DNA from 2 places in the Thalassotalea aquiviva genome. Region 2 is predicted to be linked to the other one. Evidence: predicted binding sites of a transcription regulator. Region 2 holds the regulator's gene; the other holds the start of a gene.
The links. The regulator FNR, encoded in region 2, switches genes on or off when oxygen is low (the NO sensors DNR and NnrR bind a similar motif). The targets are predictions, from matches to a motif close to TTGATCTAGATCAA.

Region 1 (15,361 bases), 1.3 Mb from region 2:
CCATTAGCGCATGGGGCTAATGCCTCTTTGCCATTAACCACCCTTAAATCGGATATGCTCACCTTGGGGCGCAAGCTTATTGAGGTGGAACAAGACCTTCTGTATCCACAGTCTTCTCGTTTGGTTTTATATTTGTCTAATCAAGCTCCTGCTCAAATCGACTTGTATCATATAAAAGTGGTTATCGACGGTATACCGGTGTTTGAAAAAAGCTTTTATGATCAAGAAGTGGTCGCACTCGATAATGGTGGTGCGCAACGCTTCTTTATCGGGAATGTGGCCTCTGGAGAGCATCTAATTACGGTGTTTTTTAGCGGTACCCAAAACGAACGAACGATTAAAAGAGGTTTAAAAGCGCAGTTTAAAAAAACAAAATACGAAAAATTACTGCATCTACAAGCATTCGAAAATGACTCCGATTTACTTGAATTCGTCATCAGGGAAGTATAGTCATTATGTGGCAAGGAAGAGGGCTAAAGGGCCATTTCAGCAAATTGTCGGCTTTATTAACTACCTCAGTACTTCTGATGACCTCTCTTTTTGCTGATGCTGTTACAAAAGAGAATGAGCCTTTAGCCACTTATCAAGCGACCGTTATGGATGCAGTCGCTAAAAATGAATATTTGCAGGGCAACTATTTTTCCGCATTGGTTGAATTTGAGATTGCTAAGCGCTACAGGCAAGTGCCAACAACCAACGAGTACGCTCAACTAGAGCTTGAATTACTGGCTTATTTCGGTATGCATGAACAAGCCTATCAAGTCTTATTAGAGCAAAACTTAATACCATCGCTTGCTCAAGAAAACAGCTCGACATTACAGCAATTGGTTGTTGAGCTATTTGCTCAGGGGCATGATCAATTGACTTTTCAATTATTGGATAGGTTGCGTAAAAATGTTCCTCAGCTGTTTAACAGTCAGCTACAGTATATTGCTGTTCAATTGAATTTACGGGCGAATGAACTAAGCCAAGCTAAACAACAGTTATCGCTTTTTAAGGAACACGATACTTACTTTTTTGCTTCACATTTTTCCTTAGCACAGCATTTATTATCTCGTAACAAACAAGCGGCTATTGAACACTTATCGTATATAAGCGCTAGGCTCAACGCCAATGATCCTAAACTGTTAGCTGCGCTAGCCGATAAAGCGAATGTATTACTGGCTTTTACTTACTTACAAAGCGAAGAATATGCATTGGCTAAATCGGCCTTTTCTCGGGTAGGACTAGACGGTCGGGAAAGTCAACTGGCCTTATTAGGGCTAGGCTGGTTACACTTTCAGCAGCAAGACTTAGCAACAGCCATTACCATTTGGCAGACGCTGTTAAATCAACCAGACGACTCAGCTTATAAACGAGAGGCCTATGTTGCTATTGCTTATGCCTTTGAGCAATTGAACATGCCCGAGCAGTCCATTCATGCCTATCAATCTAGTTTAGATTATTTTAGTCAGCAGCAAAGATTTATTGATGAAACCTTGATTAAAGTAACAGAGCCTTCCTTTTTGCCAACAATGTATGACTTTCATCCCATTATTGCCGCCAAAGTAGCGTCTTATCAGCCCATAAAAGGTTTAGGGTTTGACATCATATTAAGTCCTCATTTAGGGATTGCTGAACCGGTTAGGGCACCAGAATTTAGCAAGCACTTAGCGCAAATAAATGAACTTAAAAACATGCTTAGGTATTTGCAAAGCCTTCAACACCAACTGGCTCAACTTGCGGTGCGGATTTATCAGCATGGGGGGTTACCAAGCCCTAGTTTAGAACGCTCGTTTCGCCACGATTATTTACAAGCACTCAGACAAAGTGCACTGCAAATGAGTCAAGAAAAAACCGTCGATAAAACCAGTTTAAATAACATTAAAGGTTTGATCGCTGAAATAAGGCAACAATCAAAAACCCCGTTAAATGACATTGCAATGCAAATTAATGCCAAGACACAACAGTTGCAACAGCGACTTGTTGAGCAACAACTAGCGGCAACCGGCTTATTAACCAACTCGCTAAACCAGCAAAAGAAAGAGCTAAATTACTACCAACAGTACGCCAGTATGGCGCTACTACAGTTACAGCAAGCACAGCTTATTGGTGACCATCAAGCTCCCGGTAGTTTAGGGCAAAAAAACACCGTGGTGAGTGAATAACATGAGCCATAAACCTTATACCGCTATCTTCTTATTTTATCTCGGGTTGGTTTTATCTGGTTGCGCCAACAACAAAACCATAAACGAGTTAGAACTTAAGCCAAAGATCCAATTGGCTAGAGCTAAAAGCAGTAGTGAACCTGTCTATTTTCAACAGCTTGTTGAAAACTATCGTACGCTTTTTGATAACGTTGAAAGCCAAGAACAGCGTGTTCGATTGATTAACGGATTTACTAAATTGCTGGTTTCCCAGCTTCAAATGCTCCAACAAAAGTCAGCGCTTAGCCCTAAACAAAAGCAGCAGTTAGTGAAGACTGCAACACAACTTGAGTCGTTCCTATCTACCTCTGATGACTTTAACGAACAGGATCAAGTGTTGTATCAGTTGGCTCGAGTGTATGATGGTATTGATGAAGTCGAATTAAGTTTTAATACCCTTGCACGCTTAATTGAGCAATACCCCAATAGTCCTTACCTTATTGAAGCCAAATATCGACGCGCTGAAATTTTATTTTTTGATGGTGATTATCAACAAGCCGTCGATATATTCAAGCAAGTGTTACTGGCAAAGCCGAATCAACAATATCACTTGATGACAACCTACATGTTGGCTTGGAGTCATTTCAAGTTAGCCGAGTATCAACAGTCATTAACCCTTTTTACGGATGTGTTAGATTTTACGACGCTTAATCAATTATCTGAGCCGGTGAAAGATATTCCCAGTTTAGTTGCTCAAATGGCCACAAGAAATAAGGCCTTTACCGAAGAATCTTTTACCATGATGTCCTATATGTTTGCATTACTTGATGGTGTGGACTCGATAAATCATTTTTTTCAGCAAAATAAAGCACCATATAGCGACCTCAGTTATCAAGCATTAGCGACCTATTATTTACAGGAAAGAAGATACAGCGACAGCGTTTTAGTGTATCAAAACCTAATCGAAAATAACCGTCTAAACCCTGAAAATATTGTTTATGAACTTGCCATTTTAGATCTTTTGGAACAAGCGGGGTATTCAGAGCAACTGTATAATCAACGGGCTTATTTTGTTGAGCATTATGCAATGGGACAACCCTATTGGCAGGCGTCGGCATCAAGCTATAAAACTCAGGCTTTTAATAAAATAAAAGACATCGTTTTTACCTTAGCGACAGAGCAGTTTGAGCAAGCTCAGGCGATGGCCAATCAGCTCGGAGATAAAGCCTCAATGCAACAACTCAATGCGTTGTTTGCAAAGGCCATTTATTGGAATAAACAATACACTCAACGCTACGAAAATGATCGGCACTATGAGCAAAGCTTGTTGCGTCTTGGGCACAGCTACGCGGCATCTGGCGACTTTAAGTTAGCTGAAAAAGCGTATCAACGCTTAGCCTATTCTGACATCACTGCAGACACCAATATAGACCACAAAAATGGCACACGGGTTCGCTCACAAGCGTCTAGCGATGCTGCGTATGCTTTAATCACGTTGTATCAAAGGTGGCAAGAGGCAGCGTTGAATAACACTAAGGTGATTGCTCAACAGATTGATGCCAAAAAGCGCTTTATTCAGCGGTATTTCTTTGATGTCAGAGCATTAGCGGTGCAAATCAGTCTAGCCCAGCAATACTTTCAGCTCAGTCGTTATCCTGAGGTCATTGTCAGTGTCGATAATATTTTTCAACCACCATATGGCCAACCTGCTCCGTTAACCAAAAGACAGCAATTAACCTTATGGTTAATTCTCGCAGACAGTCATTTTGCTTTAAACCAGTATGCCCAAGCCGAGCAAAAATATGCAAAAGCACTGACTCTAGTTAATCAAGATTCAGACCAATATAAACCTTTAAGGGCCGCTTTTTTACGGGCTATTTATAAACAAGGTGAGCAAAGTTTGGCGCAAGTCGACTCTTCGAGTGGTAAGCTAAAAACCCGCTTCAGGCAACAAAGTATTGCGCATTTCAAGCGTTTCTTAACCATGAGTTACGAAGGCTCTCTTACACTTACTGCGCGTTATGAGTTGGCCATGTTGTATATTCAGCAACAAGCTTGGACACACGCTATTCCTTATTTACAGCAACTGGTCAAAACTCCCAATAGCCCATGGCAGCAAACCGATGCACAAATTAAGCTCGCTTATGCGTTTGAACAAAATAACCAGCTAGAGCAAGCGGCCACCTTATATGCAACTATTTGGCAAACGCACCCTAGAAGTGAGCAGACTCAAACCATGTTATGGCAAGCGGCCACTTTGTTTGAGAAGCTTAATAACATTGAAGAGGCTCGAATAGCGTATCGAAGTTACGCCAATAATTACCCTATGCCACTGGCAAAAACGATGGCGGCTCAGTTTAAATTAAGTCAAATATATCAGCGTAATGGTGAATTGGGTAAACAAAAGTTTTGGCTGCAAAAGCTTGTCGAATCGAATAAACAAGCTGGCAATCAAAGCACCGAACGTTCACGTTATTTAGCCTCGATGGCGCTAAAAGTCTTTGCCGATGAGAGTATGGCAAGATTTAATTCCATTAAACTGATCCAGCCCTTTGAACAAAAGTTACAACAAAAACAGCAATCAATGGCATCAGCCTTGCAGGGCTACAGTGATATTTTGGCCTTAGCCGTGGATGAGTACGCAACGGATGCCAATTTTAATATGGCCGAAATCTATCGAACTTTTGCCAAAGATTTACTCAATTCAGAACGACCTAATGGATTATCAGAGCTGGAGCTTCAAGAATACGAATTTATGCTAGAAGAGCAAGCTTACCCCTTTGAAGAAAAGGCGATTGAGTTGCACGAATTAAATGTGAAGCGCATTTCAACAGGCCTAGATCCAAATATCGAACAGTCGCTTTCAATATTGGCGCAGTTGTTACCCGTTAGATACTTTAAAAAAGAGCAATTAGAACAAGATTATGCAGACATTCATTAATAGAATATCGGATACCAAACGATGGTGCTTGTCCTTTAGTATCGCCGCGTTGCTTAGTGCGTGTGTTAGCACAGGCAATCAGAGTTCGGTGCCAAATGATAGCAAGCGCTCTGATCCGATAGAGCAAGCAAGCGCTAAAACACAAACCAATACCTTGTTAACAGAACCATCTTCTAGAAACAGTGCGCAAGCGCTTGAACAAAACAAAGAAATCAACCGTTACAAGGCCCAAAAAGTATGGGTTTTGCCAGCAGTGCGCGCTCAAATACATTTGGCGATTAGACATAAGCAACAAGGCAAGCTTGAACAAGCCGAGCAGTTGTTTACTCGATTGATAGCGCAAAATCCAAACTTATCTGGGTTATATGTCCACTTGGGGGACATTAAAAAGAGGCAAGATAAACGTAATGATGCGCTGGGTTTTTATCAACAGGCCGTAAGAGTCAATGGCTTGAATTATGTGGCGCAAAACCGATTGGCGACATTATATCGACAAACGGGAGACTTTTCATTGGCCAAACAGCACTATTTATTGGCATTAAAAAGTTGGCCAGACTATGCCTTAGCCCATCGTAATTTGGGCATTTTATATGATCTCTATTTACAACAAAAAACGCAGGCACTGGCGCATTACAAGCGGTATTTGGACCTCAGCGTAGAACAAGACAAGAGCGTGCAATATTGGATTAAAGATTTATCACGCCAACTTAAACAACAAGAGAGTAAGTCGTAATGATGCTCAGCAAAAGTTTAGTGCTTGTCTTATTTTTGTCGGTATTTATCCGGCCTGTTTTTGCCCAGGAAAAACAAGAAGGTGGCCCTGCAACCGACAATAACGCTAAAAAAATGACCGTGTTAGCGGAAATTGAGAGCGAATATGTTGCTATTCATCATGAGCCACAAATTCGTGCGGCTTTGAGCTGGCAACAATTAAAGCCAATGCCGTTAACCACCGAGTTAAAGTCACTGCAGTTGGATAAAGCCAAAAAACCAGTTTCTATAGAACACCTTGAGCGCGAAGCATATTTTGAGCGCGCAAATACGTTAAAATCAGCGAGAGAAGAGAAGTAAAATGTTAGACAATATTGTTCGTTTTTTTCAAGAAGGCGGCGCCTTCATGTTACCCATTGCCGTTGTTTTATTCACCGGTGTTGCTATCGCTATTGAACGGGCAATTTTCTTGTTTCAGGAAAAGCGTAAGGTTAATGCCTCATTAGATATCATTGAACCTATCTTATCTAAAAGAGATTTTCATGCTTTAGCCAATCTTGAACACCCATCACTTATGTCAAAAGTATTGGTAAGTGGGGCAAAAAGTTGGCAACAACAACAAGATAAAGATCATATTGAATCGGTGATGCACGAAGCATTAATTGAAAGTATGCCAAGGTTAGAAAAACGAACGCCTTATTTATCTATCCTCGCTAATATTTCCACTTTGCTTGGATTACTTGGGACCATTTTAGGTCTAATCGCGGCCTTCTCTGCCATTGCCAGTGCGAATCCTGCCGAGAAGGCGTCGCTATTGTCACAGTCCATTTCAGTGGCAATGAACACTACCGCGTTTGGCTTAATATCGGCTATTCCTTTACTGATGCTGCATTCCATGTTGCAAACCAAAACCGCCGAGTTGGTCAGTCACCTGCATGTAGCCAGTGTTAAAGTTTTTAATACGCTAACAAAAAAATAGTGCCGTTGAAATAATCAGAACATAGAGATGAAAAAACCTAAAGTAAGTCAGTTTGAAGCCGAGCTCGATATCACCTCATTTTTGAACTTGATGGTGGTATTGGTGCCTGTACTTTTAGTCATGATGGTGTCTTCGCACCTAAGCGTGTTTAATATTCAATTACCAACATCTGAGTGGTCTTTACCCCCACTGTCAATAGAGCAACAGCAGCAGCCGATTGATTTGGTGGTGCGAGAACAGTCGATTTATGTTTTTTATCCACAAGATAATTTACTTGTCGAGATAGAAAAAAAACAACACAAGTACGATTATCAAACCTTAATCACGACCTTAAAGTCGCTAAAAGTCATGCTGTTAGAACAAGGCGTTGATAAAAAAGACATTGTGTTATCACTCGAGCCTGACATTGACTATCAAACCATTATTACCTTAATGGAAAAAACACGTTCATACCCAGCCGTGGTCGCGGCATCTTTGGTAGACGCCGAGCTATTTCCCAATGTGGTATTAAAAGACGCGCCTTTATTACGTTCAGTGGCCGGCCCGAAAATTACAGCGCCATTAGGAATTGTTCATGAGTAAGTTAATAAAGTTTGAGCAAGGGTATTTTAGCAAAACCTCGCAACCCACACGTTTGTCACTGGTCTCTTTAATGGATATTTTTACTATTTTAGTCTTTTTCTTACTGGTGAATTCGTCTCAAGTGCAGGTTTTACAAAAGCATGACGCCATAGAGCTACCAAGCTCACATATTAATGCCGTGGCAAAAGATAACCTTAATATTACCCTCACCAAGAATGAGCTGTTACTGCAAGGCAAAAAACTTATCAGTATTAAAGATATTGTTCCTGAAGCTGAATTTATCGAGTCACTAACTAAGGCGCTTAATGAACATAAACAACAACTTGATTTGGTATCAAAAAACAATGATGAGGCTCTAGCCATTAATATTTTAGCCGATAAAAACACCCCATATAACCTGCTAAAGCGGGTAATGAATACATCGGCTGACAGTGGTTTTGCGGATATTTCTCTGGCCGTAGAAAAATTATACCCAGCGGATGTAAGTAGCCCTCAATACAGGGCAGGGGACAGCCGTGATTGAAGATAACGACATTTCATTGCGCATAAAGCAAGATGAAAACAAGCGCCTTAAGTGGATAGTGTTATTATTGCTTTGTTTTACTTTGCCGTTTTTTGGCTATGTTTGCTTTGTTGATTTGCCTAAGCAGCTACAGCCCATAAAGACAAAGCCGGTGACGCAGTTTGTACGCATACAGAAAACCGAACAGCCTGATCCTAAGCCTAAACGCCCTTCATCAAACATAGAGCAAGGGGGGACGAGCGAAGCAGAAACACCTCAACTGAAATCGGCTAATGCTTTGGCTATGGCGCGTAAAAGGGCGAAAAATTCGGGGCTGTTAGCTCTTAGTAATCAATTATCGGGATTAAAAGATGCCGTTGAACTTAACAAACTAACGCCAAATGTCGCCCTAAATGCACCATCGACAACCGCCAATCCAATGCCTTTTGAACAACCAGACTCTGATGTAAATCAGCACCAACAAATACTGAGCCAAGTAGCGACTCAGCGGATGCACAAACCATTAACTAACAGCACTGTTAACACCCAAGGCAAAAGACTCAGTGATGAGCTTAATATTGTCGATGTTGAACACGATTTAACTCTCAAAAAGCAGTATCCACTGGTGTCACAAACTGATCGTGTAGGGAGTGACTTAAGTGCGCCATCAACGCCAATTGAGAGCAAGAACACGGCGCCAGTTGAGAGTCGAAGCGTGGATTCTATTAGACTTATTTTGGATAAAAACAAAGGCGCTCTGTATAGCATTTATCGCCGAGCTTTACGTAAAAAGCCCGATATTGAAGGCAAGTTTACTGTCAACCTTGAAATTTCGGCGCAAGGCCAAGTGAGCTTGGCCAACATGTTGGTCAGTGAATTAAATTTTGCAGAGTTAGAAAATAAATTGATCCGACGAATAAAGTTAATCCAATTTGGGCAAAAAGGCACCGAGTCGGTTCGAATAAATTATACCTTTAACTTTATGACCATCAGCTAGTCGATGGAAATAAGTTAACCATAGATTAAATATTGATAAGTTATTTTAACTCATTGATTTATCGCATTTTATTGTTTTTTGGTGATGGCGCTGGTTGATTTCAATCAAGGGCTAAAAATCCAAGTGAGGCTATAATTTGACCTCACTTGAATGGGGGGGCCATGAAAAATACAATTATATATTCTTGCACCAGTATTAACGCTTGTGCTTGGAAGTGCCGACACGGTCAAATCGGTCAAAGTATTGCAAAATCAATGGATAAAGATAATTTTGGTCAACTGCTAAAAATTGATAACGTGTCGATTCAGCAAGCCCACATTGATGGTAATCCGGTAGTTGCTATTGATGGTTGTACCCAAGGCTGTGCCCTAAGTGCGATCAACGCGCATCAATTTCAACCTAAATTTTATATTAATCTAAGTAATTTTGATGCTGAGATCGTCGATAACTGGGGCACATCATTATTGGATAATTTTGTTTTGTTAAAGACCATTTATCAGTCTTTAGATGAGCAAGGCTTTTCATTTCAATAACATAAAATCGTAAGTCAGGCTAAACGTGTGGGTTCAGCCTGATGTGCAATCTACAGTATGGATCATTGTTTTATCTTATTTTGTTTGCTCGCGTGTGTGTTGAATAAATTGGGCTAAATTGTCAATGAGCACATGCACATACGTTGGTAAGTCATCTAATTCGACTGCATCGATTAAATTTTTTAGCTCTAAACCAAGTTCGGTGTCCCCTTCAATTAAAAGTCTGCGCTGAAAAAACATAGAATCAGGATCTTCTTTACGCCCTGCAATTAGAAGAAGGTCATCACCGGTCGCCCGAAATACCACTTCGGGCTGTATTGTGCCATCTGCTGGCGCCATTTCTAATTGACGGTGGTTAAAGCTTAGCAGCCAGTGCAAATTTAAATCAAAAATCGATATTTTTACCCAACGATGCTCAAGAAAGTCAAAATCGCCGTCTTCAATAGCGTCTTTAAAAATGGCGGACAACAGTTTCAAAACAATCAGTTTTTGTACCTTAAAAGGTACTAAATTCAGCGCCGGACGAATGACCGTCGGTAAGTGATTTACGATATTGGTTCTAAAGGGCAAAGGCAATCTTAGCAGCGGGTTATGGATCGTCACGACACACATCCTAAATAGGTTATAAAAGCTCATATCATAACTAGGTTGGCAAATTAAACTTCTAATTAGATCAAGTTCGCATCGATTGCTTCGTTTAATTCCTAGGCAATTTAATTTAAATCAATGTGTCGATGTTTTGACTTATTAGAATGCTGGTCAAAATATTATTATTAATCAGAAAAGAATAAAAAGTATCATGGAATTGCTTTGTCCTGCGGGGAACCTGCCTGCGTTAAAAACGGCCATAGATAATGGCGCTGATGCTGTCTACATCGGCATGAAGGATGACACCAATGCGCGTCATTTCGCGGGCTTGAATTTTAATGGCAAAAAGCTACAAAAAGCGGCGGATTATGTCCATCTGCATGGGAAAAAGTTACACGTTGCAATCAATACTTTTGCCCATCCTAATGGCACCTTGCGCTGGCGCCAAGCGGTTGATGATGCCGTAGCCATTGGCGCGGATGCTTTGATTGTGGCCGATATTGGGGTGCTTGATTATGCGGCCAACAAATACCCAGATATTGAACTGCATGTATCGGTGCAAGCGTCCACCACCAACATTGAAGCCATTAACTTTTATAAACAGAACTTTGAGGTAAAACGAGTGGTTCTACCTAGAGTTTTGTCGGTTCAGCAAGTTCGACAGCTTGCGAAAAACTCTCCAGTGGCATTGGAGGTTTTCGCTTTTGGTAGTTTGTGTATTATGGCTGAAGGGCGGTGTTATTTGTCGTCTTATTTAACAGGCGAATCGCCCAATACCGTGGGTGCTTGTTCACCGGCGAAATTTGTTCGCTGGCAAGAAACCCAAGACGGTTTGGAAAGTCGTCTAAACGATGTGTTAATCGATCGCTATCAAGCCGATGAAAATGCTGGTTATCCGACTTTATGTAAAGGCCGTTTTGATGTTGGTGGGCACACGTATCATGCACTTGAAGAACCGGTGAGCTTAAATACCCTTGAGCTTTTACCTGACTTAGCCAAAATGGGCATCGCATCGGTCAAAATTGAAGGTCGCCAGCGCAGTCCAGCTTATGTTGAACAAATCGCTCGTATCTGGCGAGCAGCTATCGACAGGTATCATCAGGATCCTAAATCGTATCAAGTCAGTGACCATTGGATGCAGGGGCTGTCTGGCTTATCAGAAGGTACTCAAACCACATTGGGTGCATATCATCGAAAATGGCAATAATGCGCTAATCTCAAACGGGTAACAATCATGAAATTATCATTAGGTGCTGGTCAGTTTTTTTGGCCAGCGAAGCAGGTTGAACATTTTTATCAACAGGCGATGGAAAGCGAAGCCGATATTATTTATCTCGGCGAAACGGTTTGTTCAAAACGTCGTGAACTTAAAGCCGGACAATGGTTAGCGTTAGCAAAAGAAGTGGCCAAAAGTGGTAAACAGGTGGTCGTTTCTACAATGGCGTTACTGGAATCGTCAGCCGAAGTAAAGATCATGCGCAGTCTTTGCGATAACGGCGAATTACTGGTTGAGGCGAACGACTTAAGCGGGGTGCAAATAATGGCCGAATTAAAGCGCCCTTTTGTCCTTGGACCGGCCATTAATTGCTATAACCTAGAAACCCTTAAAGTGTTTTTAAAGCAAGGTATGAAGCGATGGGTTATGCCCGTGGAACTGTCTGGCGATTGGCTGCAACAGGTCTTGCAACAAGCTGAAGATGAAGGCATACGCGATCTCTTTGAAAGTGAAGTATTTGCCTACGGTCATCTTCCTTTGGCTTATTCTGCTCGTTGTTTTACCGCACGCTCTGAAAACCGAGAGAAAGACGATTGCCAATACTGTTGTATTAATTATCCTCAAGGACGCTCGTTAAAAAGTCGCGAGGGCCAACAGGTATTTGTGCTTAATGGCATCCAAACCATGTCAGGTTATCAATATAATTTAATTAATGATTTAACCAGTATGGCCAATGTTGGCGTTGATATTGTTCGAATCAGCCCTGACAACGACAATGCACTGTGGCAGTTATCGCAATTTAAACAACAGTTACAAAATCCCGAAAATCTAACTCTCGCAGACAACCAGTGTAATGGTTATTGGCATAAAATATCGGGTATGCATTCGGTTTAAGCATCGGCTAAACACTGAGCTGAGATCAACCCTTATCTGGGACGTAACGTTTTGTTGCAAATGTTGAATAATTGTCAAAATAAGTAAATAGATCTAGATCAACCAAGTTCCAACCAAGATAAGATAGCATTGTATCTAGAATTTAACAGATAACATCAGCATAGGGCTGATGTTGCAAATTTTAGAAGCGCAAAATATTGTCACAGCCTAATACGCCATTAATCGAAGTTTCTGATCTTACCTGTATTAGGGAAGATCGGATCCTGTTTGAGCACTTGAATTTTGCCATCAGCTCTGGCGATATCGTTCAAATCGAAGGTCCAAACGGGGCTGGTAAAACAAGTTTGTTGCGTATCCTTTCGGGATTGGCGTCACCATTTGATGGCAAAGTGCTGTTTAATAATGAAGTCATTAACGATTGTCGCGAATATTTTCATCAAAATTTGGTTTATTTAGGGCATCTTCCTGGGGTCAAAGGCGAAATGTCTGCCCAGGAAAACTTAGAGTTTAATCTTGCCTTACACGGTATTGATGCAGAACAAGCTGAGCAAAGATTATCAGACGTCAACCTTTACGGCTTTGAAGACAGTTTAGCGTCGCATTTAAGTGCGGGTCAGCATCGACGAATTGCATTGGCAAGATTGTTTTCAGCAACGGCACCCGTATGGATTTTAGATGAACCTTTTACTGCCATTGATAAAGCCGGAGTTCAGCGTCTAGAACAACTTTTTGTCGAGCATGCAAAACGTGGTGGATGCGTTATTTTAACAACCCATCAAGATTTATCTATTAGTGCTGAAAAAATTAAAAAAATCAGTCTTGAATATCGCTTGTTTTAGGAAGTCGAGATCTTATGTTAGAAAAAAACTTATCATATCGCGCCGTTTTCAAGCTGATATTAATGCGAGATCTTACCATTGCCTTGCGCCATCGTGATGACATCGTGAATCCCTTATTGTTTTTCATCATTGTGGTGTCACTGTTTCCGCTTGGTATCGGCCCTGAAACCAATACATTAACCCGAATTGCACCAGGCATTATTTGGGTTGCGGCGCTATTAGCGAATTTATTGTCATTGGATCGCTTGTTTAAGTCCGATCACCTTGATGGGTCTTTGGAGCAAATGTTATTAAGTCCGCACCCGGTGTTTGTGGTGGTGCTGGCAAAAGTATTTGCGCATTGGTTGATCACCGGTTTACCGTTAATTTTGGTTGCTCCTTTGCTGGCGGTTATGTTGCATTTACACGAATTAAGTTATGGGGCGTTAATCTTGACCTTGTTGTTAGGTACCCCGGTACTAAGTTTGCTTGGCGCTATTGGCGTGGCGTTAACCGTAGGTATTAAAAAAGGCGGTGTGTTACTGAGTTTGCTTATTCTGCCGTTATATATTCCGGTGTTAATTTTTGCTACCAGTGCCATAGACACCGCAGCAATGAACATGCCTTATAACGGTCAATTAGCGATCATTGCGGCCCTGTTTTTTGGTTCATTAACATTAGCCCCATTTGCTGTCGGGGCGGCTTTAAGAGTGAGTACTAACTAATGTGGAAATGGTTACACCCATATGCAAATCCAGAAGTGTCATATCACTTCTCAAATAAACTAACCCCATGGTTCACCCTCTTGGCAGCTACTCTGTTGAGTATCGGGATAGTCTGGGCACTAGCTTTTGTCCCAGCCGATTATCAACAAGGTGACAGTTTTAGGATCTTTTACTTGCATGTCCCTGCCGCCATGTTATCGATGGGGATTTATGTCAGTATTGCGATTTTGGCTTTTACCAGCTTGGTTTGGCAGTTTAAGTTAGCCAACGCTTCTGCTGCAGCGTTAGCACCAATTGGCGCGATATTTACCGCGATTGCCTTATTTACTGGCGCCGCATGGGGAAAACCTATGTGGGGGACATGGTGGATTTGGGATGCTCGCTTAACCTCTGAATTGATTTTACTGTTTTTATATTTGGGCATTATTGCTTTAGACAATGCCTTTGAAGATAAAATCTTAGCTGGTAAGGCTGCCAGTATTTTAGCCATTGTTGGGGTTATCAACATTCCAATTATTCATTACTCGGTTGAATGGTGGAATACCCTACATCAAGGTGCCACGGTCAGTAAATTCGACAAACCATCAATGTCAGCAGAAATGCTCTGGCCGTTCTTAGTGTGTTTACTTGGGTTTTCATTCTTGGTTGGTGCGATTGCCTGCAAACGTTTTTGTAATGAAGTGTTAACGCGCAATAGTATGCGTCCATGGGTACGCGCTCTTGCCACAGAACAGGAGTCAAAATAATGCAATTTGAAACGTTCACTGACTTTATCAATATGGGTGGTTACGGGTTTTACGTCTGGTTATCGTATGGAGTATCCGCGACCTTGCTTATTTTGTTAATTCTAAATGGCAAGTCAAAACACCAAGCAATCATCGATAAAATAGCCAAACAACAAACCCGAGAAAATAAATTGCGTAAACGTTCACAACAGCAAACCCAAGGTTTGCAAGAACAACTTGGAGAATAGCTTGATGAATCCTCGTAGAAAAAAAAGGTTGACTATAGTCAGTTCAATATTAGTCGGATTGAGTGCCATCGCTGGGTTAACTTTATATGCCTTAAGCCAAAATATTGATTTGTTTTTTACTCCTACCGAAATTGTTGAAGGTAAGGCGGATACCGGTATTAAACCTCAAATTGGTCAAAGAATTCGGGTTGGTGGGTTAGTTGTACCAGGCAGTGTCGAACGTGACGAAAATAGTCTTAAGGTTAGCTTTAAGCTGATGGATAAAGGCCCTATGGTTAAAGTCCAATACGATGGCATTTTACCGGATTTATTCCGTGAAGGTCAGGGCATCGTCGCAAATGGTACCTTAATTGGTAACAGTCTACTTGAAGCGTCCGAAGTGCTAGCAAAACATGATGAAAACTATATGCCTAAAGAAGTTGCTGAGGCGGTAGGGGAACACCATCAAAAGATAGAGTATACCCAAGAACAATTAAGCAACTAATTTGACTGGTGCGAATAAACCGTGAACGGCGTTATGTGGGCTGTCGATTCGCACTTTAGAACAACAGAGAATATGAAATGACTAAACAAACCCTAAGAATCGCGACTCGAAAAAGTGCCCTAGCGATGTGGCAGGCAGAATATGTAAAGGCTCGCTTAGAATTTTTTCACCCAGATTTAACGGTCGAACTATTGCCCATGGTGACCAAAGGGGACATTATTTTGGACTCGCCATTATCCAAAGTTGGTGGTAAGGGGTTGTTTGTTAAAGAGTTGGAAGTGGCCATGCTCGA
Region 2 (15,361 bases):
TCTCTTGATAAACAGCAACAAGTACGCCAGTTGCTGACTAGAGTAGACGCCATTCCTACCGAATTGGTCTTAGTGCAAGCTGCCAATGAGTCTGCTTGGGGGAGTTCTCGTTTTGCTCGCTTAGGGTTAAACTTTTTTGGTATGTGGTGCTTTAAAAAAGGCTGTGGTTTGGTACCGCAAGGGCGAGAAAGTGGATTAAATCATGAAGTGGCTGCGTTTAAGTCGGTAGATCAGATGGTGGCGCGTTACTTTCTAAACATTAATACCCACAATGCCTATGCGTTGTTTCGACAGATCAGAGTCGATCTGCGTGAAAACAACATCGAACTTCAGGCTGACATTTTGGCCACGGGTTTATTACCTTACTCAGAGCGTGGTATGGATTACATTGTCGAAATTAATACAATGCTTCGTCACAATGCCCGTTTCATCAAAACCTAAATCGATACATAATTAATATAATATGAAAATACATAACGTTTTTGCCAGCGCCAGTATAGCGCTTGCTATGTTGGTAACTCCAATGAGTGCCATCGGACTTGAACTTGAATATAAGGGCTTTTACAAGCGTTTAAAGCTTATTAACGATAATGAACTTGATTTGATCACCATGGGCTTTTATCTCGTTGACAATCATACGCGTCAACGATGTGAGCTTAAAAACGTTAGGGCTCTTGCAAAAGGTATGCCTGCACAAAACGTTGATATTGGTATCGATAATCAAATTTTGGTCCCTTATTCGCAAGCGCACTATGACAATTTTGGTTACTTACAAGTACAACAACAAGACCCTCGTCAGGATTGTACTTTACAGATGCAAATCCAATTTAAAGATAAAGAGCAAAAAGCGTTTAGCTTTAACGACTTAACCCAAGTAAAAGAGCAAATGCAGGAATTGGTCGATGAGTTTGGTTCTTTTCTGTGGTTTATGATGCCTAATTTACAAGGTTTGCATTTTGAATTGGACGCCAACAATCATCTTGATTTTGTCGACCCAAGCATTAAGTCTTTGCTTCAATGCAGTGCTACGACATGTCAACTAGCATTGCCCGAGGAATTTGATGCTACTGATATTGCGCTTGAATTTAATCAGCCTCCCTTGGTCATCGCGCCCTGGATGGAAAAATAATCTAATACCAATTTATCATAACCCCGTAGCAAAAGAATTTGCACGTAAGTCCTTTGCTGTACTTTAGGGGTAAATATTCTCTTCGAAAATCCCATATATGTTGGCCATAAAATGCAGTATCTATGGGATTTTTTTTGCACAAACATTCGTTGCACTAAGAGTGAATAGCGCTTGAATCGCGATAATTTGATTTGAAATGGCGCATTTGCTTATGCTGGTTAAATAGCGTAACGTATTGATTTTAAGTTAATACTATAGGCTGGTTGAGAGCGAGCAAGAGGCAGTTAACAACCAACTCAAAGATAGGTTATAGGTAAGGGAAATATGATTTTAAAATATGCAATAATGGGGTTATTGTTACTACCAAGTGCTGGCTATGCGCAAAATTTAACAACTAAAGTGAATGAATATTTTGATGCTCAAAAAGCCGTTGAACATAAACACTCTCAAGAGAGTGATGTCGAAAATCTGCTGTCACTTTTAACGGATGATGCGACGTTTGAACACCCTAGCTTCAATGCTGTGCAAACGAAAGAAGAATATAAGGCAGGTTTACTTTACTACTTAGGGAAATACGGCAAGTGCGATATTGAAATATCAAACATCATAGAAGGCTTAAATGCTGTGACTGTTGAGTATTTGCACCCATGTATAGACCCACAAGGTAATGTGGATGCAAATAGTCGCAAACAAAAGCTGGTCACCTTGTTCGAATTTAACGATGAAAAAATCAAACTGATCAGACACTATTTTTAGCTTTTATCGCTATACATCACGTTATCCTATTTCATGAGTCTTTAAAGCAAGCAGGTGATACTTGCAAAACAGTGTCTGAGTTAACATTTTTTGGCAGTAGCGTTAGAATTTCAAAAAAATGTTTTGTGATATTTGCGCCTGTCAGTTAAATATCGTAAGTTATTGATTAATAAGTAGTAGCAAACGGATGCTTGGCTCTACTAAGAAACATAAGTATTTTAAACAGGGTTAGGAAATGAAAAAAATAATTACAGCAAGTTTTCTATCAACTTTAATCTTGCTGGGAGGGTGTGCTTCAACAGATATCTATGAGCCACAAGGTTTGACAGCAAAAAACATGGCATTCCTTAAAGCTGACTCTGAACATGCTCATGGGATATTTGTAGGGTTAGATGAGCGTTTGTATATAAACACTATTAATGGTCAGGCAGCAGGTGATTTTTTCAAAGGTTACCCAGAGCAAGCCAAGATCATTGCAGGATTTAACGAAGTGAAGGTTGATTACTACCAAGGACAATTATCATCAGAAGGTTGTGTTCGTTTTAATGCAGAGCCAGGTGAAACTTATATCATTCGTAAAAAACGAGAAGGTATGTCCGTTTATTATTGGGTCGAGCAAGAAGGCACTGCAACTAGTATCAGCCAAGGGTGTAGTGCTTAATTAACACTGTGAGTGCAAAGAGCGAGGTTCAGCCCGACAAAGACCTAGAAACATAACGCCGTTATAGCCGTTATAGCCGTTATAAAGGGTGGGTCCATTTCATTATCCCACCGTGTTTTGGCGCCTACTTCAAAATATGGTGGGATGACGATGTATTTTTTTGATTATGCGTGTTTCTCTTTGGCGCTTTATAACAGGTTTTGTGTTCGTTTCTAAATGGCACGCAGAAATTAAAAAAGGGCTATGAATGTTATTTCATAGCCCTTTTAATTATGCCGATACCAAAAATATTATCTACATTAAGGGTAAAGACTTGACTCTTATGTCTTGTTTATAGACTAGAGTGGATTAAAGGTGAACTTTAACCATCCAGCTAACCACAGACTCGTTGTCTAGGCCTGGGATACCAAACTTGTTGTGCCAGTATGAGTATTCAACACCCGCTTCAAATTTCTTTGGTACACCAAAGTATTTACCCACATCCATGCGTAATTGTGGGTTAAAGTGAAAATCAGCCGCGTGCGCTTCAGCTGATGACCAGTCAATATAACCGTCTAACATAAAGTCAGCTGAACCAATGCTGAATGGGTAACCCCATACGAACGTTAATTGTTGGTCGTTATCCATTTTTTCGTTATTTGCTTGGTACACGTTAATGTTTGCATAAGCAAATCCCGGAAGTTTAAGATCGGCACCAACACCAACTAGGTAGTTATCAAAACTGTTGTTAAATGCTGCAGAAACATAGGTAGAGTGTTCCCATGTTGTCGCCAAAAATAGATCTGAGATGATACCGTACTCAAGCTTTTTACCCGTCGCGTAGCTAAGGCTTAGACGTGGAGAAAACTCTGAGTAAGTTTCTTTTGCGGCAATATTTTTAGTGTCAGCTTTAAAGTCTAAACGGTCTGCAAAAAAGAATAAATCGCCCCAATTGTGACCCGATGCGTGCTCTACAGTAACAACAGAAATGTTGTCGTTAGCTGCTACTTCATAGTGACCTAGGTTATCTAGGTAAGAAATAGAATTGTCGCTCCAGAACATTTCCGCGTTAGCGTTTAATGAAGCTAAAGACGCAGCCGCAACCACGGCACCGGTAAGTGTTTTAAACATTTTAGACATGGTGATCCCTGTTTTATTATTTAATTTGATTTTTAAAATTTGAAAAAAAGGGCAGAGAAGTTCTGCCCGAAAAAGTTACATGAAGGCGAATTTGCCAACAAATAGTGCGGCTAAGAACCAAACACTTGGGCTAATTTCAGAGAATCGGCCACTGAAAATACGTACTGCTGCGTATGAGATAAAACCAAACGCAATACCATCGGCAATTGAGAAAGTTAATGGCATCGATACTAAGATGACCACGACAGGTACGGCATCTAACAGATTGTCCCATTTAACATTTACAAGGCCAGCAACCATAAGAACACCAACAAAAAATAGTGCACCTGCGGTAGCGTAAGCTGGGATCATACCTGCTAAAGGAGAGAAGAATAAGGCTAAAATGAATAGACCAGCAACAACAACAGCGGTTAAACCAGTGCGACCACCAGCGGCAACACCCGCGGTACTTTCTACATAACTCGTGGTTGTTGAAGTACCAAGTAAAGAACCTGCGATAGTGGCACCTGAGTCAGCAAATAAGGCTTTTTTAAGACGAGGAAGGTTACCCTCTTTGTCTAGCATGTTACCACGCTGTGCAACCGCGATTAGAGTACCAGAGGTATCGAATAGGTCAACGAATAAGAAAGCAAAAATAACACTGATCATGCCAACATTAAAGGCACCAGCAATATCTAATTGGGCAAACGTTGGCGCAATAGATGGTGGCATTGAAACGATACCGTTGTAGTTAACATCACCAAAAACAATACCTAAGGTCGTAACAATTAAAATTGAAATCATTACAGCACCGTTAATGTTCATGCTAATTAAACCAACAATTAGGAATAAACCTAAAACCGCCATTAACGAATTAAACGCAGTAATATCACCTAAAGTAACTAGAGTTGCGTCACTTGCGACAATAATACCAGAGCTCTTTAGCGCGATTAATGCTAGGAACATACCGATACCGGCAGCAATACCAAATCGTAATGAATGAGGAATTGAGTTGATGATCCATTCACGTACTTTAAAAGCACTTAAAAGAGTGAACACCACACCCGAAATGAATACACCACCTAGTGCAACGTTCCAGGAATAACCTAGTTCCATTACCACAGTAAAGGTGAAAAATGCGTTTAAGCCCATACCTGGAGCAAGGGCAATAGGGTAATTAGCGTATAGACCCATAATTAAACAACCGATTGCTGCAGCTAAACACGTAGCTACGAAAACCGCTCCTTGGTCCATACCCGTCATGGCTAACATACTTGGGTTAACAAAAATGATGTATGCCATGGTAAGGAAGGTGGTAAAGCCTGCGACGACTTCTTGCTTGATTGAGGTATTATGCTCAGATAGCTTGAATAATTTTTCAAACATTAATTTTATCCCAAAACGAGGTTTGATATACAAGGCATGATACCAAGTCTGACTGCGTTAATGAGCGTTGCATAAGGTATTTTTAAGAAAACACTTTATGCAACGTATGCTGAAAAAATTCAGGGATGAAATGTGTTAACACACACTTAGAGGAATTTTGGATACACCTGTAGATATTACCCAAATCTCCCACCCAAAAATTTCAATCAGTTATCTCAATAAGAGTATGATTATTGCTCATTACTCAATCAGATTTGGTATAAGCGTTAGCTTATGCCTCAAGAAATTTTCGGCGGTATTTTAAGTAATAAAACTACAAAAGCATAGCTATTTGTAACAAAAGCTTGCACTTTATCAACATATTTCGGCATTTTACCAGAAATTAACTATTTTATTTCGACAATGTCGACGATGTTTAACGATTCGGTATTACTTGTAAAGGTATTGACTTGAGGTGGCTTAATGGTTTCTTTGTCAAAAGCGATATCACCACCTGCAACGACTCCTGTTGATAAGTCGACTGACTTAAAATCATACAGTTGATGATCACATAAATGTGACGGCACCACATTTTGCATGGCTGTAAATATCGATTCTGCACGTCCTGGGAAGTGCTTATCCCAGTCAGCAAGCATGTGTTTGACATTCTGACGCTGTAAGTTTGGTTGACTTCCACACAAGTTACAAGGAATGATTGGGAATTGTTTTAACTCAGCATATTGCTTAATGTCCTTTTCCTTGCAATACGCTAATGGTCTAATAACCACGTGCTCGCCATTATCGGATACTAACTTGGCTGGCATGGTTTTGGTTTTACCATTAAAGAACATATTCAACAATAATGTTTCTATCATGTCATCGCGATGATGACCTAGGGCAATTTTAGTCGCACCTAATCGTTTGGCGGTGCTGTATAAAATACCGCGACGTAAGCGAGAGCATAAACTGCAGGTGGTTTTACCTTCAGGGATCTTGTCTTTAACGATACTGTAGGTATCTTCTTCAATAATATGATACTCAACCCCTAATGCTTCAAGGTAGGTAGGTAAAATATGCTCAGGAAAACCCGGTTGCTTTTGATCTAAATTCACCGCGATTAAGTCAAAGTCAATTGGGGCGCGGCTTTTCATATTGATTAAAATATCTAGCATGGTGTAGCTGTCAGCACCGCCCGATAGACACACCATGATTTTGTCGCCTTGTTCAATCATGTTGTAATCAAAAATTGCTTTACCTACCTGATGGCGAAAGCGTTTTTCTAATTTGTTTAGTATGGATAAAGCTACTTTATCGGTAGGTGTTTGAGTCGACATTTGGTAAACCTGCAATGGAAAATGGTGCATTATACCTTATCGCTTTAACAATAAAAAAGCCTCAAAATGTAATTGAGGCTTTGCAAGTCGGTTATTTAAGACAGATTATTGTAAAAATGGCGAAATATAGCCATCAGGTTTAAGCGCTAGTAGATCACAATTAATTCTATCAATAACATGCTCAGCGGTATTGCCGATAAGCATGGCAGAAAGTCCTGTTCGACCAATGGTCCCTAGAATCACTAATTCAGCATCAAGTTCGTTGGCAACCTGTTCTATAACATCTTCAGGTAAGCCTTCTTTAACATGTAAATACTTTTTATCAATGCCAAATTTGGCGGCATGCTGTTGCATCATTTTAATATGATGTGCTTGCATATTTTTATTGTATTCGGCGGCGTCAAACTCTGGAATTTCTATGGCAATATTAATAGGTGTACCAGGATAAGAGTTTACAAAGTGGGTATCGGCTTTTATTAACTTACTTAAATTAATCGCTTCTTCGGTAATTTTATTGTTCAAAGACATATGATCTTCCTCGTCACTGCTGGCGTGAATAGCCGCGAGGATATGACCGTTTTCTGGCCAACTATGCTCTTTTACCAGCAATAGTGGAACCCAGCACTTACGTATGAGATGCCAGTCGGTCGGGGTAAAGATGACAGATTGCAGAGTAGGGTGCTCGTGCGTACTTTTTAATACTAAATCGTATTTGTGCTCATCGACTTCGTTTAAAATGGCTTCAAAAGGTCGATTATGCCAGATCACTTTGTAATCAATTTTGTAGTCAAAATCGATAAGGATGTCGTCTAACCATTGCTCTCTACCTTTAATAACGGTGGCACGCATACTTTCTCTTTCTTCACCTGAAAGCATGGTGGTCATTTCATAAGAGAAGTCGTAAATGCACAGAAATGCAGTTACTTTAGCTTGGGTTTGCTTGGCTAGGGTACACGCCCGTTGTAAGGCTTTTTGGTCTTCGGTGGTGGGATCAATAACGACTAAGAGGTTCTGATAACTTTCCATGCGTATACCTATTCAATATTAAAAACTCATATTAAGCTTAATATTAATATTTGATACTTACAAATAGAACCTGCTTAGACGTTAATTATTTGATTTAATTTCTTTTTACCATTATTTAACTTTATTAATACCCGCTAATTGATATAAACGGTCTTTGTCGATAATGGTAATGAATTTGTTTTCTACTCGAATTAACCCTTCTTTTTGGAAGCGGGTCATTAGGCGAGAAATGGTTTCAATGGTTAAGCCAATGTAATTGCCAATTTCACTGCGAGTCATTGGTAGACAAAACTCGGTTGAAGATAAGTGGCGGGCACCTAGTCGACGTCCATAAGAAGCTAAGAAAGTCGCTAACTTTTCTTCGGCGTTTTTACGATTTAAAAGTAACAACATTTCGTTACCACTATGTAGCTCGTTGCTCATCAAATTCATCATTTGCGCTTTAAGCTTAGGGATCTTTGATGATAAAACATCAAGGACTTCAAATGGGATTTCACAAACCATAGAGGTTTCAAGCGCTTTCGCAAAACTTGGATGGGTTTTATTATTTAAGGCATCAAAGCCCATTAAATCCCCTGCTAAATGAAATCCGGTAATTTGTTCTTCACCAGATTCAGAAATAATAAAGGTTTTAAATGTTCCCGAACGGATCGCATAAAGCGTTTGCAGAGATTCGCCCGCTTTAAACAGTTGAGTATTTTTTTGGATCGGTTTTTTACGCGAGATAATATCATCTAACAGGTTTAGTTCACTTTCATTTAAACTAAATGGTAAACATAACTCACTGATACTACAGCTCTGGCATTTTATATTATTTGTATACGCTATCGTTTGAGGCATATCAACCTTCTATGATGTATTTGGAAAAAGTCAAAAAAATTCTACTAAAAAATTAGATCAAGAGCAATAATCAAAGAATAAATTCCTGCTAATAATAAAAAAATTGAAGTAACTTTACGAAAATAATTATTTTTTAAAGTTTTGCTAACAAAGCCGTAACCTTGCGAAAGGGTAAATAAAGCTGGCAAAGTGCCAAGTCCAAAACTCATCATTATGAACATCCCATCTATACCATTTGCCGATGCCATACTCCAAGTTAAGGTAGAATAAACCAAGCCACATGGTAACCAACCCCAGATTGCACCTAGCATTAAAGCTTGTTTAACATTGCTAACAGGGATAAATCGTTTACTAAGAGGCTGAATTTTAACCCATAACTTTTTTCCGATGGCCTCTACTCGAGTGAGTAAAAAAGACCATTGACCAATATACAAGGCAAGGAATATTAAAAAGATGGCGGCAATCACTCTGAGCCAGTTTACATGAACCCCAATAGATTTGATAGCTAAAGAACCTGTGACTCCGGCAATTAACCCAGCAATAGAGTAAGAAAGGATGCGACCCGCATTGTAACCTAGGATAAGGTTAATATTGGGTTTTTCATGTTTTATTACAACATTTGCGCTCAGCATAGAGGTAATGCCTCCGCACATAGCAACACAGTGACCGGCCCCTGCTAAACCAATCAAAAAGGCCGAAAAATAACTTAATTCCATTCGTCTTCTGATGACTCTTCTAAGTTGGATTTGTGCTGATGCTCGGTTGTTTTGGCATCGGGTTGTTTATGTTTTTTGCTGTGTTTTTTGGCTGTTTTGTCTTCATCAAATAAGATGCTCATACCTTGTTTTTCTAAATCATCAAATTGCTCGGTTTTCACCGCCCAAAAAAACAAATAAATGGCTAAAGCAGTAAATAAAATGGCAATGGGAATTAAAATGTAGATGACACTCATAAAGTAGCCTATACCGACCCGTTATTTTAATAATCTTAGTGAATTGCTGACCACAATAATAGAACTTGCAGACATGCCTAATACTGCCAGATATGGGGTAATAAAGCCAGCAACCGCAAGCGGTAATACGATGGCGTTATAGGCAAAAGCCCAACCAAAGTTTTGCCGAATGATACGATTGGTTTTATCACTGATCTGACAAAGAGCTAATATAGACGACAACTTATTGTTTAATAAAATAACATCGGCACCACTTTTCGCTATTTCGGTGCCACTGCCCATAGCTATCGATACGTGCGCTGCCGCGAATACGGGGGAGTCATTAACCCCATCGCCAACCATGGCTAAATGATTACCCTGGCGTTGCTGTTGTTCAATAATGTTCAATTTATCTTGGGCACTACAAGCACTGTGAGCATCGTTAATGGGGAGTTGCTGTAGAAATACATCAACCCCTTTTTTAGAGTCTCCACTTATGAGCATGGGTTCGATTTGATGTTGTTTTAACGTCTCTAAAACGAGCACTGCATCGTCTCGAATGCTGTCTTTTAAATAAAAAGCAGCAACGCATTGCCCATTTAATATCAAAATACACTGAGCATCATCGTATGCTGAGTTTACTTTGGCAAAGTTTTTAACCCATTCAAATTTGCCAATCAGAATCGTTTGACCTTGATATTTCCCTTCAATACCGCAACCTGGGATAACTTTTATGTTTTCTATGGCTACGCTATGATCTCGATATGATAAAAAGGCTTTGGCAATAGGATGCTCGGAACGAGACTCTAATGTTGATGCAATCGCAAGAATGTCGTTGTCACTAAACTGCTCAAAGTTTGGCTCGCGTACTAGCCGATCAAGGCTAAATTGACCTTGGGTCAGGGTACCTGTTTTATCAAAAGCGACTCGATTAAGCTTGGGCACGGTTTCTAAAACATGCGCGTTTTTAATCAAAATCCCTTGGCGATTTAAACTGATGGTGCCACACGTTAATGCGGTTGGGGTAGCAAGCGATAAGGCGCAAGGGCAGGTTGCAACCAATACAGATAAGGCGATCCAAAACGCGTCTTGTGGCTCGGTTTGATACCAATACAATGCGGTCGCGCTTGAGGTGACTAACACCAAGGCAACAAAGTATTGTGCAATCCTGTCGGATAATTTGGCTATTTTGGGTTTGTACGCTTGTGCGGACTCGCTTAAGCGAATCAAGTTGGTTAAAAAACTTTCCGCATTAGGTTTACTAATTTCGACCACCAAATTGCCATCGCCGTTAACCGTCCCAGCAAACACAGCGTCGCCAATGCTTTTATCAATGGGGTCATGCTCTCCCGTTAGCATGGCTTCGTTGATACTCGAATTACCATCAACAATTACACCATCGCCCGCAATGGTCTCACCTGGTTTAATACTCACCTGATCCAAAGCAACTAAGGACTTAGCACTGACAATTTGCTCACAGCCTTGCACCAGCTTGGTTGCGGTTAGAGGCATAAGTTTTAATAAATTTGCAGACACCTCGGCGGCTCGCGCTCGCGCCCTAAACTCTAAAAATTTGCCAATAAGCAGTAAGAAAGTAAACATACTTACCGACTCAAAGTAAACTTCACCAGATTGAGTGAAAGTCGCATAACTGCTGGCGATAAAGGCCAAAATAATGGCAATGGAAACCGGAACGTCCATCGATAAATGTTTGGCTTTTAACGCTTTGTATGCGCCAATATGAAATGGCAATGCGCCATAGGTCACAATAGGTAAAGTCAGCACAAAACTGGTCCCACGAAGGTAAGTCAGATTGTGCTCAGCTAGGTCGCTAAAGGCACCAAAATATAAACCAAAGGCAACCATCATTACCTGCATGGTTAAAATGCCACTGACCCCAAGGCGACGAATAAAGGCTTTAGCTTGTTGTTCGTTTTTTTGCTCGTTTAAGTTGGCTTTAAAAGGCAGAGCTTGGTAACCAATTTTCTGGATAAGATTAAGAATGTCGCTCAGTTGTACGGTATCAGGTTGCCAACAAACCGTTGCTCTTTGACTTGTTGCATTGACCTGAATTTTAACCACACCGGGTTGTTTTTGAACTTGTTTTTCAATTAGCCATGCACAGGCAGCGCAAGCCATACCATCGATGGATAATATGGTTTCTCGCCCTTGTTCAGCATCGTGGGTAAACTCACTTTGTAACGATTCATCGTTGATAAAATCATTACCAGAAGGTTGTTCGAGCAAAGCCTGAGGAATGACTTCGTCAACTTTTTTATTTTTTTCTGTACGAAAACGATAATAATCTTGTAGATCATTTTCAACAATGGCCTGGGCCACAGCTTGACAGCCATAGCAGCACATAGGTTGATCTTTATCATCGATGTTTACAAACAGTTTTAGCCCTGGCGGAATGGATTCGCCACAATGAAAACATCCGTTCATAGTTAGTATTGCATTTCAAATTCGGTAGGTTGTACTTGAGGTAATGCAACGATTGTTTGCATACGCCACTTATCGTCAAACGGGGTAATAGATACTCGCCATTTGCCGTTTACGTCTTGGTCAAATTGTTGACGATAATGTCCATTACCATCGCGGGTAAGTTTTAAATCAAAATCGCGATGGCTTAAGGTTGAATGGTAAAAGTTTACATTTAACACTGGGAATGTTTTTTCAATGCCTGTTGGTATCAGCACAATTTCATTGTCGCTGATATGCATATTAAAACGAATGCCAAGTTTTTCGGCCATTTTAAATTTACGAATGTCTTGATTTATGCTTTTGCCTTTTTTGTAATAATCATCAACAACAACCGTATCTGGGTTGGTATTAGCGATAATAAGGGTGGTAATACCCGCAACAACAGCACTTATGGGAAGGATAAAAACTAAATAAGCCCAAGGCTCTTTATACCAAGGTGTTTGCATAAAAGTAACTCAAATCTCTTTTTAATAATCATTATACGAGTAAGCATTCTATCACGATTACTCGTATAAGGACTCTTTTACTGATACTTAGGTAAAATAAAACCCTGTATAGAATTTCTATACAGGGTTGTTAACAAAAGCGAAGGTTATTCTGGTTGCGATAGGCTGTATACGTATGCGCTGATCACACGTATTTTATCTTCACCAAGAATGCTTTTCCAAGCAGGCATCACGCCAGCACGGCCGTTACGGATAGACTCTTCAATTGCACGTTCAGAACCACCGTATAACCAAATGTTGTCGTTTAGGGCAGGGGCGCCTAAAGGCATACCCATTGCTAAACTACCTTGGCCTTGATCACCGTGACACGCAGCACACATAGCAAACTTTTGTTCACCTTTAGCAGCCAGGTCAGCGTTAACTTTATCAGCGCGTTCTGGGTTAAGGCTTATTACATAGGCTGTAACTTCTTTAACGCCTTGTTCACCACCTAGCATGTCTTTCCAAGCAATCATACCGTTGGCTTTACGACCGTAAAGTAGGGTGTGTTCAATATCAGCACCCGTGCCACCGTATAACCAATCAGTATCCGTTAAGTTAGGGAAGCCTACGGTGCCTTTCGCATCGGAACCATGACATTGCGAACAGTTTTGTAAATACAAACGTTGGCCAATTTTTAAGGCTTCTTCGTTTTTACTTAGCTGTTCTACCGATTGACTTGCGTACTCAGCAAAAATTGGCCCGTAGCGCTCTTCCGCTTGGTTCACTTCGCGGTCATATTGAATCAACATGCCAGCGTCTTTAGCCGCGGCTGCTTTTTCTTTTGAGTCCACAATGTTAGCAACGTCTTGGTTTGAGCTGCGCCATTTAAATAACCCTTCGTAGTTACCTAAACCAGGGTAAAGAGCAAGATAACCAAAACCCCAAATAATGGTAACAAGGAAGAATGTACTCCACCATTTAGGTAGTGGATTGTTTAACTCTTGGATACCATCGAACTCGTGGTCCATTGGCTTACCTTCTTCAACGCCGGTGAAGTTTTTCATACACCAGCGTAAGATGATGATACAGCCAATAAGCGTACCTAAGGTTAAGACGGTTATCCATATACTCCAGAAGCTAGACATTATTATTAGTCTCCTGTTTTTTATCTACTTGTTTGTCTTTCTCGTCGTCTTCTAATATAGATTTAGCGGCTTCATCAAATGAGTCTTTACGCTTTCTGCTGTAAGCCCATAGCACTATGATGATAAATAGTACAAAGATTAAAACCGTAAAAATGCCTCGTAAGGTGCCATAATCCATAATTATTTCAACGCATGACCAAGTGATTGTAAATAAGCGATAAGGGCATCAATCTCTTGTAGAGAGTCCTTACCAGTAATACTTTTCGTTGTGGCGAATTCTTTACCCGCATTAGCAATATCTTCAGCCGAGTAAAGCGGAATGAAGTTACCATTCTCATCTTTGTGGCTGCGATTTTTTGTTAATTGGTTAAATAATTTCATCTTCTTAGCAGAAAGTTCATTACTAATAGGCGTTTCTGCTAACCATGGGTAGCCTGGCATGTTTGACTCAGGTACCACAGAACGAGGATCCATTAAATGAGCGTAGTGCCAGTCGTCAGAATAACGTTGACCAACACGAGCCAAATCTGGACCAGTACGCTTAGAACCCCATAAGAAAGGGTGTTCCCACACAGATTCACCAGCAACACTGTAATGACCGTAACGCTCAGTTTCAGCACGAAATGGGCGGATCATTTGAGAGTGACAGTTATTACATCCTTCACGAATGTAAATATCACGACCTTCCATTTCAAGCGCTGTGTAAGGACGCAGACTTTCAACAGGTTGGGTGGTTTCTTTTTGGAAAAACAGCGGGGTGATTTCAACTAAACCACCAATACTGATTGCCATGATGGTAATAATGAAGAACCAACCAACGTGTTTTTCTACTTTTTCATGTTTATTCATTGACATTGTATTCTCCTTACGCAACCGCTTCTTTTTCTAAACTACCGTCTTTTGCACCGATAGTTTTGAACATGTTGTAAGCCATTAGAAGGAAACCAGCTACGACAAAACAACCGCCAACAAAACGAATGAAGTAGAATGGGTACGATGCTTGTAAACTTTCTACGAAGCTGTAGGTTAACGTACCGTCAGTATTTACTGCACGCCACATTAAACCTTGCATTACGCCTGAAATCCACATAGCAACAATGTAAAGAACAATACCAGTAGTATGTAACCAGAAGTGAATGTTGATAAGCTTAATACTGTACATACGACCTTGGTTAAATAGCACTGGGATTAGGTGATACACCGCACCAATTGAAATCATAGCAACCCAGCCAAGCGCACCAGAGTGAACGTGACCAACAGTCCAGTCTGTGTAGTGAGATAATGCATTCACTGATTTGATTGCCATCATTGGACCTTCGAAGGTAGACATACCGTAGAAAGACAATGAAACGATTAAGAAACGTAAGATTGGATCATGGCGAAGTTTATGCCATGCACCAGATAACGTCATAATACCGTTAATCATACCACCCCAAGATGGTAAGAATAAAACAACAGACATAACCATACCTAAGCTTTGAGTCCAGTCAGGTAGTGCTGTGTAGTGAAGGTGATGCGGACCAGCCCAGATGTATAAAGATACTAGAGCCCAAAAGTGAACAATCGATAAACGGTATGAGTAAACAGGGCGTTCAGCTTGCTTTGGTACAAAGTAATACATCATACCTAGGAAGCCAGCGGTTAGCAGGAAGCCAACAGCATTGTGACCGTACCACCATTGCATCATGGCATCAATAGCGCCAGAGTATAGCGAGTATGATTTGGTTAACGTTAATGGGATTGCCATTGAGTTACCAATATGTAGAACAGCGACTGTGATGATGAAACCACCAAAGAACCAGTTGGCCACATATATATGAGACGTTTTACGCTTGATAAGCGTACCAAAGAAGACGATTGCGTAAGAAACCCAAACTAGGGCAATAAGAATGTCAATTGGCCATTCTAATTCAGCATACTCTTTTGAAGAGGTAAGACCAAGTGGCAGAGTGATAGCGGCAGAAACAATAACAGCTTGCCAGCCCCAGAAGGTAAATGGCACAAGCTTGCCACCAAATAATGCCGTTTTACAGGTACGTTGGACAACATAATAAGATGTTGCAAATAAGGCACTTGTACCAAAGGCAAAAATCACCGCATTAGTATGTAAAGGACGTAAACGAGAATACGTTAGCCACGGAGTGTCGAAGTTTAGAGCCGGCCA

Region 1: a site for FNR is predicted at 8,933-8,946, ahead of ACAY00_RS12680 (putative zinc-binding protein). Genes of this name have one in related genera too.

The regions. Positions count from the first base shown of each region.
Region 1 covers NZ_CP166961.1:2,831,558-2,846,918, reverse strand. Annotated here, with positions in the region: gene ACAY00_RS12725 (hypothetical protein) at 1-450, shown strand, start outside; gene ACAY00_RS12720 (hypothetical protein) at 528-2,147, shown strand; gene ACAY00_RS12715 (tetratricopeptide repeat protein) at 2,149-5,067, shown strand; gene ACAY00_RS12710 (tetratricopeptide repeat protein) at 5,051-5,800, shown strand; gene ACAY00_RS12705 (hypothetical protein) at 5,800-6,138, shown strand; gene ACAY00_RS12700 (MotA/TolQ/ExbB proton channel family protein) at 6,140-6,757, shown strand; gene ACAY00_RS12695 (biopolymer transporter ExbD) at 6,785-7,339, shown strand; gene ACAY00_RS12690 (ExbD/TolR family protein) at 7,332-7,862, shown strand; gene ACAY00_RS12685 (AgmX/PglI C-terminal domain-containing protein) at 7,855-8,838, shown strand; gene ACAY00_RS12680 (putative zinc-binding protein) at 9,000-9,371, shown strand; gene ACAY00_RS12675 (SCP2 domain-containing protein) at 9,447-9,974, opposite strand; gene ACAY00_RS12670 (peptidase U32 family protein) at 10,171-11,166, shown strand; gene ACAY00_RS12665 (U32 family peptidase) at 11,194-12,069, shown strand; gene ccmA (cytochrome c biogenesis heme-transporting ATPase CcmA) at 12,267-12,908, shown strand; gene ccmB (heme exporter protein CcmB) at 12,923-13,612, shown strand; gene ACAY00_RS12650 (heme ABC transporter permease) at 13,612-14,358, shown strand; gene ccmD (heme exporter protein CcmD) at 14,358-14,585, shown strand; gene ccmE (cytochrome c maturation protein CcmE) at 14,590-15,069, shown strand; gene hemC (hydroxymethylbilane synthase) at 15,147-15,361, shown strand, end outside.
Region 2 covers NZ_CP166961.1:1,527,029-1,542,389, forward strand. Annotated here, with positions in the region: gene ACAY00_RS06845 (glucosaminidase domain-containing protein) at 1-441, shown strand, start outside; gene ACAY00_RS06850 (DUF2987 domain-containing protein) at 464-1,129, shown strand; gene ACAY00_RS06855 (nuclear transport factor 2 family protein) at 1,454-1,885, shown strand; gene ACAY00_RS06860 (hypothetical protein) at 2,121-2,546, shown strand; gene ACAY00_RS06865 (outer membrane protein OmpK) at 2,895-3,665, opposite strand; gene ACAY00_RS06870 (NCS2 family permease) at 3,741-5,030, opposite strand; gene ttcA (tRNA 2-thiocytidine(32) synthetase TtcA) at 5,417-6,343, opposite strand; gene uspE (universal stress protein UspE) at 6,449-7,369, opposite strand; gene fnr (fumarate/nitrate reduction transcriptional regulator Fnr) at 7,481-8,209, opposite strand; gene ACAY00_RS06890 (sulfite exporter TauE/SafE family protein) at 8,254-8,925, opposite strand; gene ccoS (cbb3-type cytochrome oxidase assembly protein CcoS) at 8,916-9,161, opposite strand; gene ACAY00_RS06900 (heavy metal translocating P-type ATPase) at 9,183-11,585, opposite strand; gene ACAY00_RS06905 (FixH family protein) at 11,588-12,070, opposite strand; gene ccoP (cytochrome-c oxidase, cbb3-type subunit III) at 12,217-13,197, opposite strand; gene ACAY00_RS06915 (cbb3-type cytochrome oxidase subunit 3) at 13,190-13,375, opposite strand; gene ccoO (cytochrome-c oxidase, cbb3-type subunit II) at 13,378-14,052, opposite strand; gene ccoN (cytochrome-c oxidase, cbb3-type subunit I) at 14,063-15,361, opposite strand, start outside.